3 regions of the Bradyrhizobium sp. CIR18 genome follow, and region 1 is predicted to be linked to each of the others. Evidence: predicted binding sites of a transcription regulator. Region 1 holds the regulator's gene; each other region holds the start of a gene.
What was found. The regulator PhoB, encoded in region 1, activates phosphate uptake and scavenging genes when phosphate is short. The targets are predictions, from matches to a motif close to TGTCATNNANCTGTCAT.

Region 1 (5,358 bases):
CCGATCTATTCGCGTCGTCGCCGCAAGGATATCGTCATCCGCGGGCTCTGCTTCGCCGCGGCCGCCTTCGGCGTCACCTGGCTCGCGCTGATCCTGGTCACGCTGCTCTTCAACGGCCTGGCCGGCCTCAATCTTCAGATCTTCGTCGCGGATACGCCGCCGCCCGGTTCGACCGAAGGCGGCCTGCGCAACGCGATCGTCGGTTCGATCATCATGACGTTGATCGGCGTCGGCATCGGCGCGCCGCTCGGCCTGTTCGCCGGCACCTACCTTGCCGAATACGGCCGCAACGACAAGCTGACCTCGGTGATCCGCTTCATCAACGACATCCTGCTCTCGGCGCCTTCGATCATCATCGGCCTGTTCATCTATGGCGCGGTGGTGGTGCCGATGCGTGGCTTCTCCGCGATCGCGGGCGCGCTCGCGCTCGCCGTCATCGTGATCCCGGTCGTGCTGCGCACCACCGAGGACATGCTGCTGCTGGTGCCGAATCCCCTGCGCGAGGCGGCCTCGGCGCTCGGCCTGCCGCGCTCGCTGGTGATCAAGCGTATCGCCTATCGTGCGGCCCGGTCGGGCCTCATCACCGGCGTGCTGCTCGCCACCGCCCGCGTCGCCGGCGAGACCGCGCCGCTGCTCTTCACCGCGCTGTCGAACCAGTTCTTCAGCCTCGGCCTGAACAAGACGATGGCCAACCTGCCGGTTACCATCAACAACTTCGTCCAGAGCCCCTACGCCTATTGGAAGCAGCTCGCCTGGAGCGGCGCGCTGCTGATCACGCTCACCGTGCTTGCCCTGAACATTGGCGCGCGCATCCTCGGCGCCGAGAGGACTGCAAAATGACCGACCTGTCCGTATCCATGAGTTCCAACGCTCATCTGGCCTCGCAGCCGCTGCCGGAAGCCCCGGCCAAGGTGACGGTGCGCAATCTCAATTTCTATTACGGCGAGCACCACGCGCTGAAGAACATCAACCTGACGCTGGGCGCCAACCGCGTCACGGCGTTCATCGGCCCGTCGGGCTGCGGCAAGTCGACCCTGCTGCGCATCTTCAACCGGATGTACGATCTCTATCCGGGCCAGCGCGCCACCGGCCAGCTCATGCTGGACCAGACCAACGTCCTCGACCCCAGGCTCGACCTCAATCTGCTGCGCGCCCGGGTCGGCATGGTGTTCCAGAAGCCGACGCCATTCCCGATGACGATCTACGAGAACATCGCCTTCGGCATCCGCCTCTACGAGAAGATCTCGAAGTCCGAGATGGACGACCGCGTCGAGAAGGCGCTGCGCGGCGGCGCGCTGTGGAACGAGGTCAAGGACAAGCTCAACGCCTCCGGCCTGTCGCTCTCCGGCGGCCAGCAGCAGCGCCTGTGCATCGCCCGCACCGTCGCGGTGCGCCCTGAAGTGATTTTGTTCGACGAGCCCTGCTCGGCGCTCGATCCGATCTCGACCGCCAAGGTCGAGGAGCTGATCCAGGAACTGTCCGAGAACTACACGATCGCGATCGTCACCCACAACATGCAGCAGGCGGCGCGCGTCTCCGACAAGACCGCCTTCATGTATCTCGGCGAGCTGATCGAGTTCGACGACACCAGCAAGATCTTCACGTCGCCGAGCGACCGGCGCACGCAGGATTACATCACCGGCCGGTTCGGCTGAGGAGACGCGACATGGGTACTGAACATACCGCAAAGGCTTTCGACACCGACCTCCAGGAGCTCACCCGCCTGGTCGCCGAGATGGGCGGCATCGCCGAGCGCATGATCGTCGATTCCGTCGACGCGCTGATCCGCCGCGACGTCGCGCTCGGCCAGCGCGTCGTCACCATCGACGCCGAGCTCGACGCGCTGCAGAAGCGCATCGAGGAACGCGCGGTGCTCACCATCGCCCGCCGCCAGCCGATGGCGGTGGACCTGCGCGAGATCGTCGGCGCCATGCGCGTTGCGACCGACCTCGAGCGCATCGGCGACCTCGCCAAGAACATGGGCAAGCGCGTCGCCGCGCTGGAGACCGACTTCCATCCGCTGAAGCTGTTCCGCGGCCTGGAGCACATGACCGACCTCGTGCAGCAGCAGGTCAAGTCGGTGCTGGACGCCTATGCCGCGCATGACCTGCCGGCGGCGATGGCGGTGTGGAAGGGCGACGAGGAGGTCGACGCGATCTGCACCTCGCTGTTCCGCGAGCTCCTCACCTACATGATGGAGGATCCGCGCAACATCTCGTTCTGCATCCATCTGATGTTCTGCGCCAAGAACATCGAGCGGATCGGCGACCACGCCACCAACATCGCCGAGACCGTGTTCTACATGATCGAGGGCCAGGCGATCACCGACAAGCGGCCGAAGGGCGACATGACCACCTTCGCCACGACGGTCCCGAATACCTGAAGACTTGAAGGAGCGACGACCCGATGGGCGCACGCATTATGGTGGTTGAGGACGAGGAAGCTCTCACCGAGCTGCTTCGCTACAACCTCGAAGGCGACGGCTATGACGTCGAGACGGTCATGCGCGGCGACGACGCCGACACCCGCCTCAAGGAGCACATCCCGGACCTGATCGTGCTCGACTGGATGCTGCCGGGCCTGTCGGGCATCGAGCTGTGCCGCCGCCTGCGCACCCGCCCCGACACCAAGCAGCTCCCGATCATCATGCTCACCGCGCGCGGCGAGGAGAGCGAGCGGGTGCGGGGGCTTGCGACCGGCGCCGACGACTACATCGTCAAGCCGTTCTCGGTGCCGGAGCTTTTGGCGCGCGTGAAGGGCCTGCTGCGGCGCGCCAGTCCTGAGCGGCTCGCGACAGTGCTGGCCTATGGCGACATCGAGCTCGACCGCGACAAGCGCCGCGTGGCGCGCTCGGGCCGGCCGATCGATCTCGGCCCGACCGAATATCGCCTGCTGGAGTTCTTCCTGGAGCATCCCGGCCGCGTGTTCTCGCGCGAGCAGCTGCTCGACAGCGTCTGGGGTCGCGACATCTACATCGATGAGCGCACTGTCGACGTCCATATCGGCCGCTTGCGCAAGCTGCTCAATCTCGGCCGCGAGCAGGACCCGATCCGCACCGTCCGCGGCGCCGGCTACGCGCTCGACGACCGCTTCGCGAAGGCGGAGCAGACGTAAGGTTTGCTGGCGTTGGCTTTGGCGGGCTGCCGCCGCATTCTCCGGTGTCGTCCCTGCAAAAGCAGGGACCCATAACCACAGGCAGTGGTTTGGCGAAGACTCGGAGTGACCATCTCGCGCGACAACTGCGCCTTGTGGTTATGGATCCCCGCGTTCGCGGGGATGACACCGAGTTGGTGGAGCCGTCATCGTGTGACGGCTGCAGTCTTGACGATCAGAGAATTCCGCGAACTCAGCGCGGACCCGGCTTCGCCGGCGCGCGCCGGCGATCCGCCGCCGGCTGATACGCCACGCGCGAGTGCTGGGCGCAGTAGGGCAGGCCGGACAGTGCCTTGCCGCCGCAGAAGAAGAAATCCGGGCTCGAGGGATCGCCGACCGGCCAGTGGCAGGTCGCCTCGTTGAGCTCGAGCAGCGACAGCCGCTGGCCCATCGGCACCACGTTGTCGTAGGTGACGGGTTCAGCCTCCACCTCGACCTCGAAGGCCTGCGCCAGCGCGGTGTTGCCGCGCGCGATGGGGCGGGTCACCCGCATCATGTGCTGCGCAGGACGCGCCTTGCGCGGCCGGGGCGCTGCCGATGAAGGGCTCTTGGCGCGGCCGGACAGACCCAGCCTGTGCACTTTGCCGATCACGGCATTGCGGGTCACATTGCCGAGCTCAGCTGCGATCTGGCTGGCCGAAAGTCCGGCCTCCCAGAGCTTTTTCAGCTGCTCGACGCGATCGTCGGACCAGGTCAAAACCGTCATTGCACCCTTTCCCTCGCTACGCGCCAGCCATCCTGGGGCCTCGCAGCGATTGCCTAAGCCTTCAAAAACCCGTGCCGTCAGAATCCCTTAAGGCTCGCCGGGCGCGTGACTGACGCCCGAACGTTTACGCCGGTACAAGAGGACTCTTGGGATCAGAACCGCTGCACGAGATGTCGTATCTGACAATCCAAACGCTACAATATGGCGTGACTCCCGCGCAAGAGTCCGCCGACTCGCTTCCACATGTTCCGTGGTGAAAACCCGCAAAATCGGCACCGCAAGACTACGGATTCAGCGTTTCCTGAGGCTTTCCGGGCGGCATTGACACCCGTCTTGCCAAGCATAAGATAGTCCCGCGTGCCGCCCTTAAAAGGCGGCACGTTTCGTTTTCCGGGCCGGTCGATGGTGCGTTGCGCAATGCACGCGTCACACCGTCCGCAACATTCAAGTGACATCATGACTAACAGCGCAGCGCCGCATTTGCTCCCCGTTTTCGCCAGAGCCGACCTCGGCTTCGAGCGCGGCGAAGGCTGCTGGCTGATCGCGACCAATGGCGATCGCTATCTCGATTTCACCTCGGGCGTAGCTGTGAATGCGCTCGGCCATTGCCACCCGCATCTGATCAAGGCGCTGCAGGAGCAGGCGACGAAGCTCTGGCACATGTCGAACCTGTTCCAGAGCCCGGACGGCGAGAAGCTCGCGAGCCGGCTTTGCAACGAGAGCTTTGCCGACTTCGTGTTCTTCTGCAATTCGGGCGCCGAAGCGCTGGAAGGTGTGATCAAGCTGGTCCGCCATCATCACTTCTCCAAGGGGCATCCGGAACGTTATCGCATCATCACCTTCGAAGGCGCCTTTCACGGCCGCACGCTGGCAACGCTGGCCGCGACCGGCTCTGCAAAATATCTCGAAGGCTTCGGCCCGCCCATGGAAGGCTTCGACCAGGTGCCGCATGGCGATATCGAGGCCGTCAAGAAGGCGATCAGCCCGCACACCGCCGGCATCCTGATCGAGCCGATCCAGGGCGAGGGCGGCGTGCGCTCGGCAACGCCGACCTTCCTCAAGGCGTTGCGCCAGCTTTGCGACGAGAAGGGCCTGCTGCTGGCCTTCGACGAGGTGCAGACCGGCATGGGCCGCAGCGGCGATCTGTTCGCCTATCGGCGCACCGGCGTCACGCCTGACGTGATGTCGCTGGCAAAGGCGCTCGGCGGCGGCTTCCCGATCGGCGCTGTGCTGGCGACCGCGGATGCGGCAGCCGGCATGGGGCCCGGCTCGCACGGCTCGACCTTCGGCGGCAATCCGCTGGCGATCTCCGCGGCCAATGCGGTGCTCGACGTCATGCTCAAGCCCGGCTTCTTCGACCACGTGCAGAAGATGTCGCTGCTGCTGAAGCAGAAGCTCGCCGCCGTGATCGACCGTCATGGCGATGTCGTCAGCGAAGTGCGCGGCGAGGGCCTTCTGATCGGCATCAAGGCCGTGGTGCCCTCCGGCGATCTCGTCGC
Region 2 (5,358 bases), on a different contig from region 1:
GCCATGCTGCTACCCTCGACGGCGCGCTCGACGTCAAGCTCACCACGCCGAAGGAGCTCGGCGGCGGCGGCGGCGCCGGCAACAATCCCGAGCAGCTGTTTGCGGCCGGCTATGCCGCCTGCTTCATCGGCGCGATGAAGTTCGTGTCGTCGCAGGGCGGGCCGAAGGTTCCGGCCGATGCCTCCGTCACCTCGACCGTCGGCATCGGCCCGCGCTCCGAGGGCGGCTTCGGTCTCGACATCGATCTCGCCGTCTCGCTGCCGGGCCTCGCCCGCGCGGAAGCCGAGGCGCTGGTCGAGAAGGCGCACCAGGTGTGCCCGTATTCCAATGCCACGCGCGGCAATGTCGACGTTCGCCTGACGGTCGTCTGATCGCGACGGCGGATTGGCTGGCCCGGGATCCCCCTCGGGCCGGCCGCTTCCGTTGATCTGCCAATCCTGATTTGCCACGCCGCGGCATGCGGCCGGCAGTGCATACGCCCCTACGCAACAGGCCATTGCTGGCTTGTGCGAACCTCGCTAGGCCTGTGACCAAATATCGACACAGGGGAAGCGAAGGCATGAGTTCTGAAGCCGCCAGTTCTGAAGCCGCATTGGGCGCAATGAGCGGATTGCGCGTCATCGATCTCACGCGCGTGCTCGGCGGTCCCTACTGCACCCAGATCCTCGCCGATCACGGCGCCGACGTGATCAAGGTCGAGCCGCCCGCGGGCGACGAGGTGCGTGAATGGGGCCCTCCCTTCCACGAGGAGGACGCGGCCTATTTCGTCGGCATCAACCGCAACAAGCGCTCGATCGGCCTCGACCTCGCCTCCGAGGGCGGCCGTGCCGTGCTGCTCAAGATGCTGGAGACGGCCGACGTCCTGATCGAGAATTTCAAGCCGGGCTCGCTGGAGAAATGGGGCATCGGCAACGACGTGCTCAGCAAGAAATTTCCGCGCCTCGTGCATTGCCGGATCTGCGGCTTCGGCGCCGACGGCCCGCGGGGCGGCAATCCCGGCTATGACGCCATCATCCAGGCCATGACCGGCATGATCGCCGCGACCGGCTCGCCCGAGAGCGGCCCGATGCGGATCGGCGTGCCCTTGGTCGACATCGCCACCGGACTTTATGCCGCGATCGGCATCCTGATGGCACTGTCGGAGCGGCAGCGTTCCGGCAAGGGCCAATTCCTGGAGACGACGCTGTACGAGACCGGCCTTGCCATCATGCATCCGCACACCGCGAATTATTTCATGCATGGCAAGCCGCCGAGCCTCACCGGCAACGAGCATCCCAACCTCGTGCCTTACGCGATCTTCCCGACCAAGACCGACAACATCTTCATCGGCGTCGGCAATGACGGCACCTTCCGCAAGCTCGCCAAGGAGATCGGCAAGCCCGAGCTCGGCACCGATTCGCGCTTTGCCCGCAACAAGGACCGCATCGCCAACCGCGAGGCGCTGCGCGCAGAGCTTGCCGCCGTGTTCAGCGAGCACGAGGCCGAGCCGCTGTGCAATCGCCTGCTCGCCGCGGGCCTGCCCGCAGGGCCCGTGCAGAAGATCGACCAGGCGCTGACGAATGCGCACACGATCGCGCGCGGCGATATTCTCGAGAAGGATTGGTACAAGGGCGTGGCCTCGCCGATCCGGCTCGACCGCAGCAAGCCGAGCCTGCGCCGGCTGCCGCCGAAATTCAGCCAGCACTCCCAGGAGGTGCTGGGCGAGTTCGGCTACTCCAAGGCCGAGATCGACGCGATGGTCGAGAAGGGCACCGTCTGCGGTCCCGAGCGCAAGCGCTAGGTGGCTCTCCCGCTTGCGGTGGGTGCCTCCGCAACGGGACAATCCCCTAGAGGATAGAACCCTCACCCGCGCCTTCGGCGCGACCTCTCCCGCAAGCGGGAGAGGTTTTCGAGCCCGCAGCCTGATCGCCTGCCTCACATCAATGCCGCACTGCGGCGCGACCCACGCAGGTGCACCGCGAACCAATGCGGCCGCCCGTGCCGTCTTCGCCTATTTGCCGGCTTCCCTTTTCCAGCGCTTGCCGCTTTCGTTTCGGCCGCTTACACAGTCATGTGAACGTCATATGGCGCTGCTAGCGCAAGCGCTTCTTTTGACGGCCAAGGGAGGTTTACTTGATGGCTCTTCGACACTTTGGGGCGGCTGCCGCATTTGCACTCACGGTTGGCATGACGGCCTCGCCGGCGCTGGCCGTGACGGAAATCCAGTGGTGGCACGCGATGACCGGCGCCAACAACGACGTCATCGTCAAGCTCGCCAACGACTTCAACGCGTCGCAGAGCGACTTCAAGGTCGTTCCGACCTACAAGGGCAATTACGCCGACACCATGAACGCGGGCATCGCGGCGTTCCGTGCCGGCAACGCGCCGCACATCATGCAGGTGTTCGAGGTCGGCACCGCCACCATGATGGCTGCGACCGGCGCGGTGAAGCCCGTCTACAAGCTGATGGCCGAGGCCGGCGAGAAGTTCGATCCCAAGATCTACCTGCCCGCCATCACCGGCTACTATTCGACCTCGAAGGGCGAGATGCTGTCGTTCCCCTTCAATTCGTCGTCGACCGTGATGTGGGTCAATCTCGACGAACTGAAGAAGGCCAATGTCGCGATCCCGAAGACCTGGCCCGAAACGTTCGAAGCCGCCAAGAAGCTGAAGGCTGCCGGTCATGACACCTGCGGCTTCTCCGGCTCGTGGGTCACCTGGGTCAATCTCGAGCAGCTCTCCGCCTGGCACAACGTGCCGCTCGCCAGCAAGGCCAACGGCCTCGACGGCTTCGACACCAAGCTCGAGTTCAACGGGCCGCTCCAGGTCAAGCATCTCGAAAACCTGGTCGAGCTCCAGAAGACCAAGGTCTACGACTATGCCGGCCGCACCAACACCGGCGAAGGCCGCTTCACCTCGGGCGAATGCCCGATCTACCTGACCTCGTCGGCCTTCTTCGGCAACGTCAAGGCCCAGGCCAAGTTCAACTTCACCGCTGTGCCGATGCCGTATTATCCGGAGGCAAAGGGCGCGCCGCAGAACTCGATCATCGGCGGCGCTTCGCTCTGGGTCATGGGCGGCAAGCCGGCCGATGAATACAAGGGTGTCGCAAAATTCCTGACCTTCCTCTCGGACACCGATCGTCAGGTCTACATCCACAAGGCCTCGGGCTATCTGCCGATCACCAAGGCGGCCTATGAGAAGGCCAAGGCCGAGGGCTTCTACAAGGACCAGCCCTATCTCGAGACCCCGCTGCTCGAGCTGACCAACAAGGAGCCGACCGAGAACTCGCGCGGTCTGCGCCTCGGCAACATGGTCCAGCTGCGTGACGTCTGGTCGGAAGAGATCGAGCAGGCGCTGGCCGGCAAGAAGACCGCCAAGCAGGCGCTGGATGCCGCCGTCGAGCGCGGCAACACGATGCTGCGGCAGTTCGAAAAGACCGCCGTCAAGTGAGGCGATGAGCGGCAGGCCGGTCCCCCGGCCTGCCGCTTTCGGCGGACACCATGCAAAAGCAAGCCATTTTCCAATCCAAGCTATTGCCTTACGTGCTGGTTGCGCCGCAGCTCGCGATCGTCCTGCTATTCTTCTACTGGCCGGCCCTGCAGGCGGTGATCCAGTCCTTCCTGCTCCAGGACGCCTTCGGCCTGTCGACGAGCTTCGTCTGGTTCGAGAACTATCTCGATCTGTTCAGGGAGCCCGCCTATTTCGAGGCGATCCTCCGCACCTTCTTCTTCTCGTTCGCCATCGCGGTCTCGTCGTTGTCCTTTGCGCTGCTGCTCGCCGTCATGGCGGACAAGCCCCTGCGCGGCTCGATGCTCTACCGCACCCTCTTGATCTGGCCCTATGCGGTGGCGCCGCCGGTCGTCGGCGTGCTCTGGATCTTCATGCTGCATCCCTCGCTGGGCGTTATCGCGCGCTACCTGCGCGCGCTCGGGATCGACTGGAATCCGCTGCTCGACGGTGACCAGGCGGCAACGCTGATCATCCTCGCCGCCGCCTGGAAGCAGATCTCCTACAATTTCCTGTTCTTCCTCGCCGGCCTGCAGAGCATCCCAAGAAGCGTGCTCGAAGCCGCCGCGATCGACGGTGCGCGCCCGATGCGCCGGTTCTGGACCGTGACCTTCCCGCTGCTGTCGCCCACCATCTTCTTCCTGCTGGTCGTCAACATCGTCTACGCCTTCTTCGACACGTTCGGCATCATCGACACCATGACCCGCGGCGGTCCCGGCAAGTCGACCGAGACGCTGGTCTACAAGGTCTATTCCGACGGCCTGCTCGGCGGCAATCTCGGCAGCTCCGCGGCGCAATCGGTGATCCTGATGGTCATGGTCATCGTGCTGACGGGCATCCAGTTCCGCTTCGTCGAACGCAAGGTGACCTACTGATGGTCGAGGAAGAGGGCTTTCGGCGCTACGTCGCGCACATCATTCTCTGGATCGGGATCGCGATCGTCGCCTTCCCGGTCTACATCGCGTTCGTCGCCTCGACCCAGGACAACGCGCTGATCGCGAACGGGCAAATGTCGCTGCTGCCGGGCGGTCATTTCTTCGAGACCTATTATCAAACCATCTTCGTCGGCACGAGCGGCTCGACCCGCGAGCCTGTCGGCAACATGATGCTGAACTCGCTGGTGATGGCGCTGCTGATCGCCGTCGGCAAGATCGCGATCTCGATCATCTCGGCCTATGCGATCGTGTATTTCCGCTTTCCGTTCCGGATGCCGATCTTCTGGATCATCTTCATCACCCTGATGCTGCCGGTCGAGGTCCGCATCTATCCGACCTACAAGATCGTCGCCGATCTGCACATGCTCGACAGCTACGCGGGACTCGCGCTGCCGCTGATCGCCTCGGCCACCGCGACGCTGCTGTTCCGACAGTTCTTCATGACGGTGCCGGACGAGCTCCTGGAAGCCTCCCGCATCGATGGCGCCGGCCCCTTGCGCTTCTTCTGGGATACACTGCTGCCGCTGTCGCGCACCAACATGGCGGCGCTGTTCGTGATCCTGTTCATCCTCGGCTGGAATCAATATCTCTGGCCGCTGCTCATCACCACCCGCGACGACATGCAGACCATCCAGGTCGGCATCCGCAAGATGATCACCACCACCGACGCGCTGACCGAATGGCCGATCGTGATGGCGACCGCCATGCTGGCCATGCTGCCGCCGGTGTTCGTCGTCGTCGCCATGCAGAAATTGTTCGTGCGCGGCCTGGTCGAGACGGAAAAGTGAAGATGGCGAATGGTGAATGGCGAGTAGCGAATGGGGTCGCTGCGACAGCCTTGCGTGTCAACCAATCCCCATTCGCCATTCCCTACTCGCTACTCGCCGGTGCAATCCATGGCTAACGTCACCCTGCGCAACGTCCGCAAGACCTA
Region 3 (5,358 bases), 160 kb from region 1:
CGAGGCTTGCCGGCGAATGCGGCGCAGGCGGCCATCAGCTCCGCTTCGGTCCTGCCTGATACGAGCGCCATCGGCGCCTTCAGCGTGGCGTGAAAGCCGTATTTGCGGGGATCGGCGCTGACGTCACGCCAGTCCGGCGCGACGCGCAATGCGTCGGCGGGAAAGGCCAGTTCGTTGCCAGTGTAGGCATCGTAGCCGAGCAGTTCGGCGCCGAAGCGGGAGAGGGCGCTATCACTGCCGGCGGCAAAATAGATCGCGTAGCGGGGGAAACCTGTCATCGCCTCAGCATAACCAATTTAGGCCGCGGCGACAGTCTCGCGCTGCGTCGCCATAGCAGTGAGCAGCCGCGTCGCATCGGTGAGATGGACAAGCTTTCCGCCCGCGATCACCGCAATCAGCCGTGGCCGCAGCGGCACGGTGTCGTCGACCAGCAGAATATCGGCGCGGCGTCCTTCCGCGAGCACGCCGCGATCGGCAAGACCGGTGGCGCGCGCCGGGCCGGCGGAGACCAGATTCCAGGCGTCCGTCAGCGGCAGCACGCCGTCGGCGGCGAGGCGGAACGCTGCGAGCAGCTGCGCAGGATAATAATAGTCCGAGGCCAGCACGGAACAGAGCCCCTTGGCGATCATGTCGGAGGCCTTGGTCCAGCCGGTGTGGCTGCCGCCGCGCACGACGTTGGGCGCGCCGTAGACGATGGCGTCGCCGTGGCTTGCCGCCGCCCGCGCCGTCTCCTCGTTGATCGGAAACTCCGCGATGTCAGCGCCGAGATCGCGAAACTCCTGGCGCATTGCCGGCGTCGCATCATCGTGCGAGAGCATCCGCACCTCGGCCGCGCGGGCTGCGGCGGCCAGACGCGCAACCGAAGCCGGCACCTCGTCGGCGCGCGAGACCACACGTTCGACCAGCCGGTCGAATTCCTCAGCTGAAAGCCCCGTGCGCTCGACCATACGGTTGCGCTTGCGCGGCTTGGCCATGTCGGCGACGGTGCCATCCATGTGGTCGTTGAAAGCGAACAGATCGACGCGGCCCTCGGTGAGCCATTGGCTGATCTCGGCCTCGGCGTCGAGATTGTAGGTTTCGTGCCGCAGGTGGAAGCGGGTGTCGGCGGCGAATTGCGGACGCTGCCGCTCGATGGCCTCCATCAGGCCGCGCGCATTGCCGGCGCTGCGCAGGCCCGGCTCCCACGAGCAGGTCGTGGCGTGAAACACCGTGGTGATGCCGTTGCTGATCGCCTGTCGGTCACTGTCGGCGAGCGCGACATCGATCGGGAAGTCGACGCCGGCGCGCGGCATCATCTGCCGCTCGAAGGCATCGCCATGCAGGTCAACGATGCCGGGGAGCACCAGCAGGTTGCGCGCATCGATCGCCAGCCGCGCCCGGCCCCGTGAAGCATCGATCTGGGCGATGTCCTGTCCGGACACCGCCAATGACGATTCGACGACCTCAGTGCCGATCAGGGCCCGGCCGCCTTCAAGGAAAATGTCTGTCACGCGACCGCGTTTCGTTTGCTGGTAAGGGATCTGGTCTGGGGAGTCGCCCGTGCTTCGTATGTCGCGAGAAAATCTTCAATCCCGAGCTTGCGGAAATCGGGCAGCGCTTCGCGCAATTTGTCGTGATCCCAGTCCCACCAGGCGAGCCGCGCGAGCCGTCCGGCGATCTCTTCCGAGAACCGCCGCCGCACGATGCGGGCTGGATTGCCGGCGACGATGGTGTAGGCCGGCACGTCCTTGGTGACGATGGCGCCGGCCGCGATCACCGCGCCGGTGCCGATGTTGCGGCCCGGCAGCACGATCGCGCCGTGGCCGATCCAGACGTCGTGGCCGATATGGACGTGGTGCTGCCGCCGCCAGTCGAAGAACTCGGCATCGTCGCTCTCGCCGTCGAAGTAGGCGCTGGAGCGATAGGTGAAATGCGCCTGCGTCGCGCGGTGCATCGGGTGATTGCCGGGATTGATGCGCGTCATCGCCGCGATCGAGCAGAATTTTCCGACGGTGGTGTAGGTGATCTGGGAATCGTTCACGACATAGGAGTAATCGCCCATCGCGACGTCGTGCAGGATGGTGCGCGCGCCGACCTCGGTATAGGCGCCGAGCCTGGTCTCGTGCAGCTTGGCCGAGGGGTCGACGGTCGGCTGGACCGAGAGAATCTTGGCGGCCATGTTGCATCCGATGCGCGAGGGCGGGCGTTCCTCTTCGAGCGGCTTGATGACGATGTCATGACATGGCGATGACAGGGGATGAGCTGTGTAGGATCGCCGCACCGCAACGCCCGTGTCACACAAGTGTCAAGCGCGGGCGTTAGCGGTTGGCTCCAGCTAATCTGGAGTCCCGCATGCTGGTGGTGGAAGGTCTGACGTGTCGCTTCGGCGCGAAAGCCGCGGTGGACGACGCTTCGTTTCAAATCTCCCCCGGCGGCTTCGTCGGTGTGATCGGACGGTCCGGCGCCGGCAAGTCGACGCTGCTGCGAACCATCAATCGTCTCGCGACGCCGACGCAGGGGCGCATCCTGTTTGACGGCATCGACGTCACCGCGCTGCGCGGCAAGGAGCTACGGCAGTGGCGGGCGCGGTCGGCCATGATCTTCCAGCAGTTCAACCTGGTTGGCCGGCTCGATGTCCTCACCAACGTCCTGATGGGACGCCTTGCGACGATGCCGGCCTGGCGCTCACTGTCGCAAGTGTGGCCCGAGCAGGACAAGGCGCTGGCGATGTCGGCGCTCGAACAGTTCGACATCGCATCGCTCGCCGCCCAGCGTGCCGACCAGCTCTCCGGCGGCCAGCAGCAGCGCGTCGCGATCGCGCGTGCGCTGGTGCAGCAGCCCGACATCATCCTCGCCGACGAGCCGATCGCATCGCTCGATCCGCGCAACACCAAGATCGTGATGGATGCGCTGCTGCGCATCAACAAGCATTTCGGCATCACCGTGCTCTGCAATTTGCATTCGCTCGATCTCGCCCGCAGCTATTGCGACCGCCTGATCGGCATGGCGGCGGGCCGGGTGGTGTTCGACGGCGCGCCGTCCGCGCTGACCGAGCACGTTGCGCGTGAGCTCTACGATCTCGAAGCCGCCGACGTCATGGGCACCGTGCCCGTCCCGGCGCCCGAGGGCGTCCCGGCGCTCGGAACCGCCGCGGCCGCCTGAGCCGCGCCACCTGTTTTGTTGCCAGTTTTGCGTCCACCGACCCCAACGGATGAAGAGGGTATCATGATCACTCGCAGATTAATTCTTGCCGGCGCCGCCGCGCTCGCGTTCACCGCCTCCGCCTCCGCCGACGATTGGAAGGCGAAATATCCCGAATTGACCTTTGCGGTCGTCCCGGCCGAGAACGCCTCCGGCGTCACCGAGCGCTGGGCGCCGTTCGTGAACTATCTCTCCAAGGAACTGGGCGTGAAGGTCACGCTGCGCATCGCCAACGACTACGCCGCCGTCATCGAGGGCCAGCGCGCCGGCAACATCCACATCGCCAGCTACGGTTCGGCCTCGTTCGCCCGCGCCCGCCTGACCGGCGTCAAGTCCGACGCCTTCGCCAACGACATCAATGCCGACGGCTCGACCGGCTATTACTCGGTGTTCTTCGTCAAGGCGAGCAGCGCCTACAAGAAGGTCGACGATCTCAAGGGCAAGAATCTCGGCCTCGTCGATCCGAACTCGACCTCCGGCAACAACGTGCCGCGCTTCGAGCTGGACAAGATGGGCATCCCCGATGCCGACGGCTATTTCGGCAAGGTCGTCTTCACCGGCAGCCACGAGAACGCAATGCTGGCGCTGTCGCAGGGCACGGTCGACGTCGCCGCCAACCAGTGGACCAGCGACGACGATTCCACGCTGGCGCAGATGCTGACCAAGGGCATGCTGAAGAATGCCGACGGTTCGGCGATGAAGAAGGACGACTTCCGCATCATCCACAAGTCGGCGCCGATCATCAACGGCCCCTATGCCTACAATTCCGACCTGCCGGAAGACGCCAAGGCCGCCATCGCGAAGGCGTTCTTCGACGCACCGGCCAAGGACAAGGCCGCGTTCGACCGCCTCTCCGACGGCCAGAAGAAGGGCTTTCATCCCGCTACCACCAAGGACTGGGATGGCACGATCGAGCTGATCAAGTTCGTCGATGCGCTGCGTAAGAAGAAGGCGTCCTGATCTCTGGGCGATGCAACTGGAGCCGGGTCCCTGGACCCGGCTCTTTCTTTGACGGAACTCATCTCAGGCCGATGACAACAGCGGTTTCGATCCTCCCCGAGCAGCAGCTTGCCGTGCTCAACGCCGCTTATCGCCAGGCGGTCGGGCGCAGGCGGCTCCGCCTGCTGTTGGGGATCGCGGTCTTCGGCGCCGCGCTGGCTCTCGCGGGAATCGGCGCGGAGGTGAATCTGCGCACGCTCTTCACCTATTTCGGCAATTTCATCAGCTATTTCGATCGCATCCTCACGCTCGACAACGGCCAGCGCGTCTGGACCGATGTCGGCGAGTGGCTCTGGGGCTGGCGCAAATGGCTGAAGATGCTCGGCGAGACGCTGCTGATCTCCTATGTCGGCACGCTGATCGGCGCGACCTTGGCATTTTGCCTGAATTTCTTCGCGGCTGAAAACACCTCGCCCGCACCCTGGCTGCGCTTCGTCGTCCGGCGCCTGCTCGAGTTCGCCCGCACCGTTCCGGGCATCGTCTTCGCGCTGATCTTCGTGATCGCCTTCGGGCTCGGACCGATGGCGGGTGTGCTCGCGATCGCGATCCACTCCACCGGCGCGCTCGGAAAGCTGTTCTCGGAAATCGTCGAGAACGCCGACATGAAGCCGGTCGAAGGCATCCGCTCGACCGGCGCGAGCTGGCTGTCCTGCATGCGGTTCGCCGTCGTGCCGCAGGTGACCGCGGGTTATGCGAGCTACGCGCTGCTGCGCTTCGAGATCAACGTCCGTGAAGCCTCCGTGATGGGCTTCGTCGGTGCCGGCGGCATCGGCCAGGAGCTCGTCGTCGCGATCCGCAAATTCTACTATTCGGACGTCAGCGCGATCCTGCTGACCATCATCGTCACCGTCTTCATCATCGACATCAGCACCGGTTGGCTGCGCGGCCGCCTGTTCGGCAAGGAGGCGCGGACGTGACGAGGCGGCAAGCGGTCGACACGCGAGAGCTTCGCGCGCGCTATCCCGACGTGTTCGACCGGCCGGCCTCGGCGCGGCTTGCCACACCCGCGATGATCGTCGCGGCGTTCGCGGTCCTCGTTTATGGCCTCGTCGATCTCGACTTCTCGCCGTCGCGCTTCTTCGCAGGTCTCGGCCAGCTCGGCTGGATCACCTTGATGATGATCCCGCCCGATCCCGGCTCCTCACTGCCGATCTATCTGAAGGCGCTCGGCGAGACGCT

Region 2: the regulator PhoB is predicted to act here: its motif matches at 2,047-2,063, upstream of ugpB (sn-glycerol-3-phosphate ABC transporter substrate-binding protein UgpB).
Region 3: the regulator PhoB is predicted to act here: its motif matches at 2,205-2,221, upstream of phnC (phosphonate ABC transporter ATP-binding protein).

Annotation. Positions count from the first base shown of each region.
Region 1 covers NZ_JACIHF010000003.1:270,870-276,227, reverse strand. Annotated here, with positions in the region: gene pstA (phosphate ABC transporter permease PstA) at 1-840, shown strand, start outside; gene pstB (phosphate ABC transporter ATP-binding protein PstB) at 837-1,655, shown strand; gene phoU (phosphate signaling complex protein PhoU) at 1,667-2,383, shown strand; gene phoB (phosphate regulon transcriptional regulator PhoB) at 2,407-3,114, shown strand; gene GGD65_RS14265 (GcrA family cell cycle regulator) at 3,347-3,859, opposite strand; gene GGD65_RS14260 (aspartate aminotransferase family protein) at 4,316-5,358, shown strand, end outside.
Region 2 covers NZ_JACIHF010000021.1:6,059-11,416, reverse strand. Annotated here, with positions in the region: gene GGD65_RS36340 (organic hydroperoxide resistance protein) at 1-371, shown strand, start outside; gene GGD65_RS36335 (CaiB/BaiF CoA-transferase family protein) at 560-1,780, shown strand; gene ugpB (sn-glycerol-3-phosphate ABC transporter substrate-binding protein UgpB) at 2,116-3,432, shown strand; gene ugpA (sn-glycerol-3-phosphate ABC transporter permease UgpA) at 3,483-4,364, shown strand; gene ugpE (sn-glycerol-3-phosphate ABC transporter permease UgpE) at 4,364-5,212, shown strand; gene GGD65_RS36315 (sn-glycerol-3-phosphate import ATP-binding protein UgpC) at 5,321-5,358, shown strand, end outside.
Region 3 covers NZ_JACIHF010000003.1:114,390-119,747, reverse strand. Annotated here, with positions in the region: gene GGD65_RS13535 (DUF1045 domain-containing protein) at 1-278, opposite strand, end outside; gene GGD65_RS13530 (alpha-D-ribose 1-methylphosphonate 5-triphosphate diphosphatase) at 297-1,490, opposite strand; gene GGD65_RS13525 (chloramphenicol acetyltransferase) at 1,487-2,158, opposite strand; gene phnC (phosphonate ABC transporter ATP-binding protein) at 2,332-3,141, shown strand; gene phnD (phosphonate ABC transporter substrate-binding protein) at 3,205-4,140, shown strand; gene phnE (phosphonate ABC transporter, permease protein PhnE) at 4,212-5,096, shown strand; gene phnE (phosphonate ABC transporter, permease protein PhnE) at 5,093-5,358, shown strand, end outside.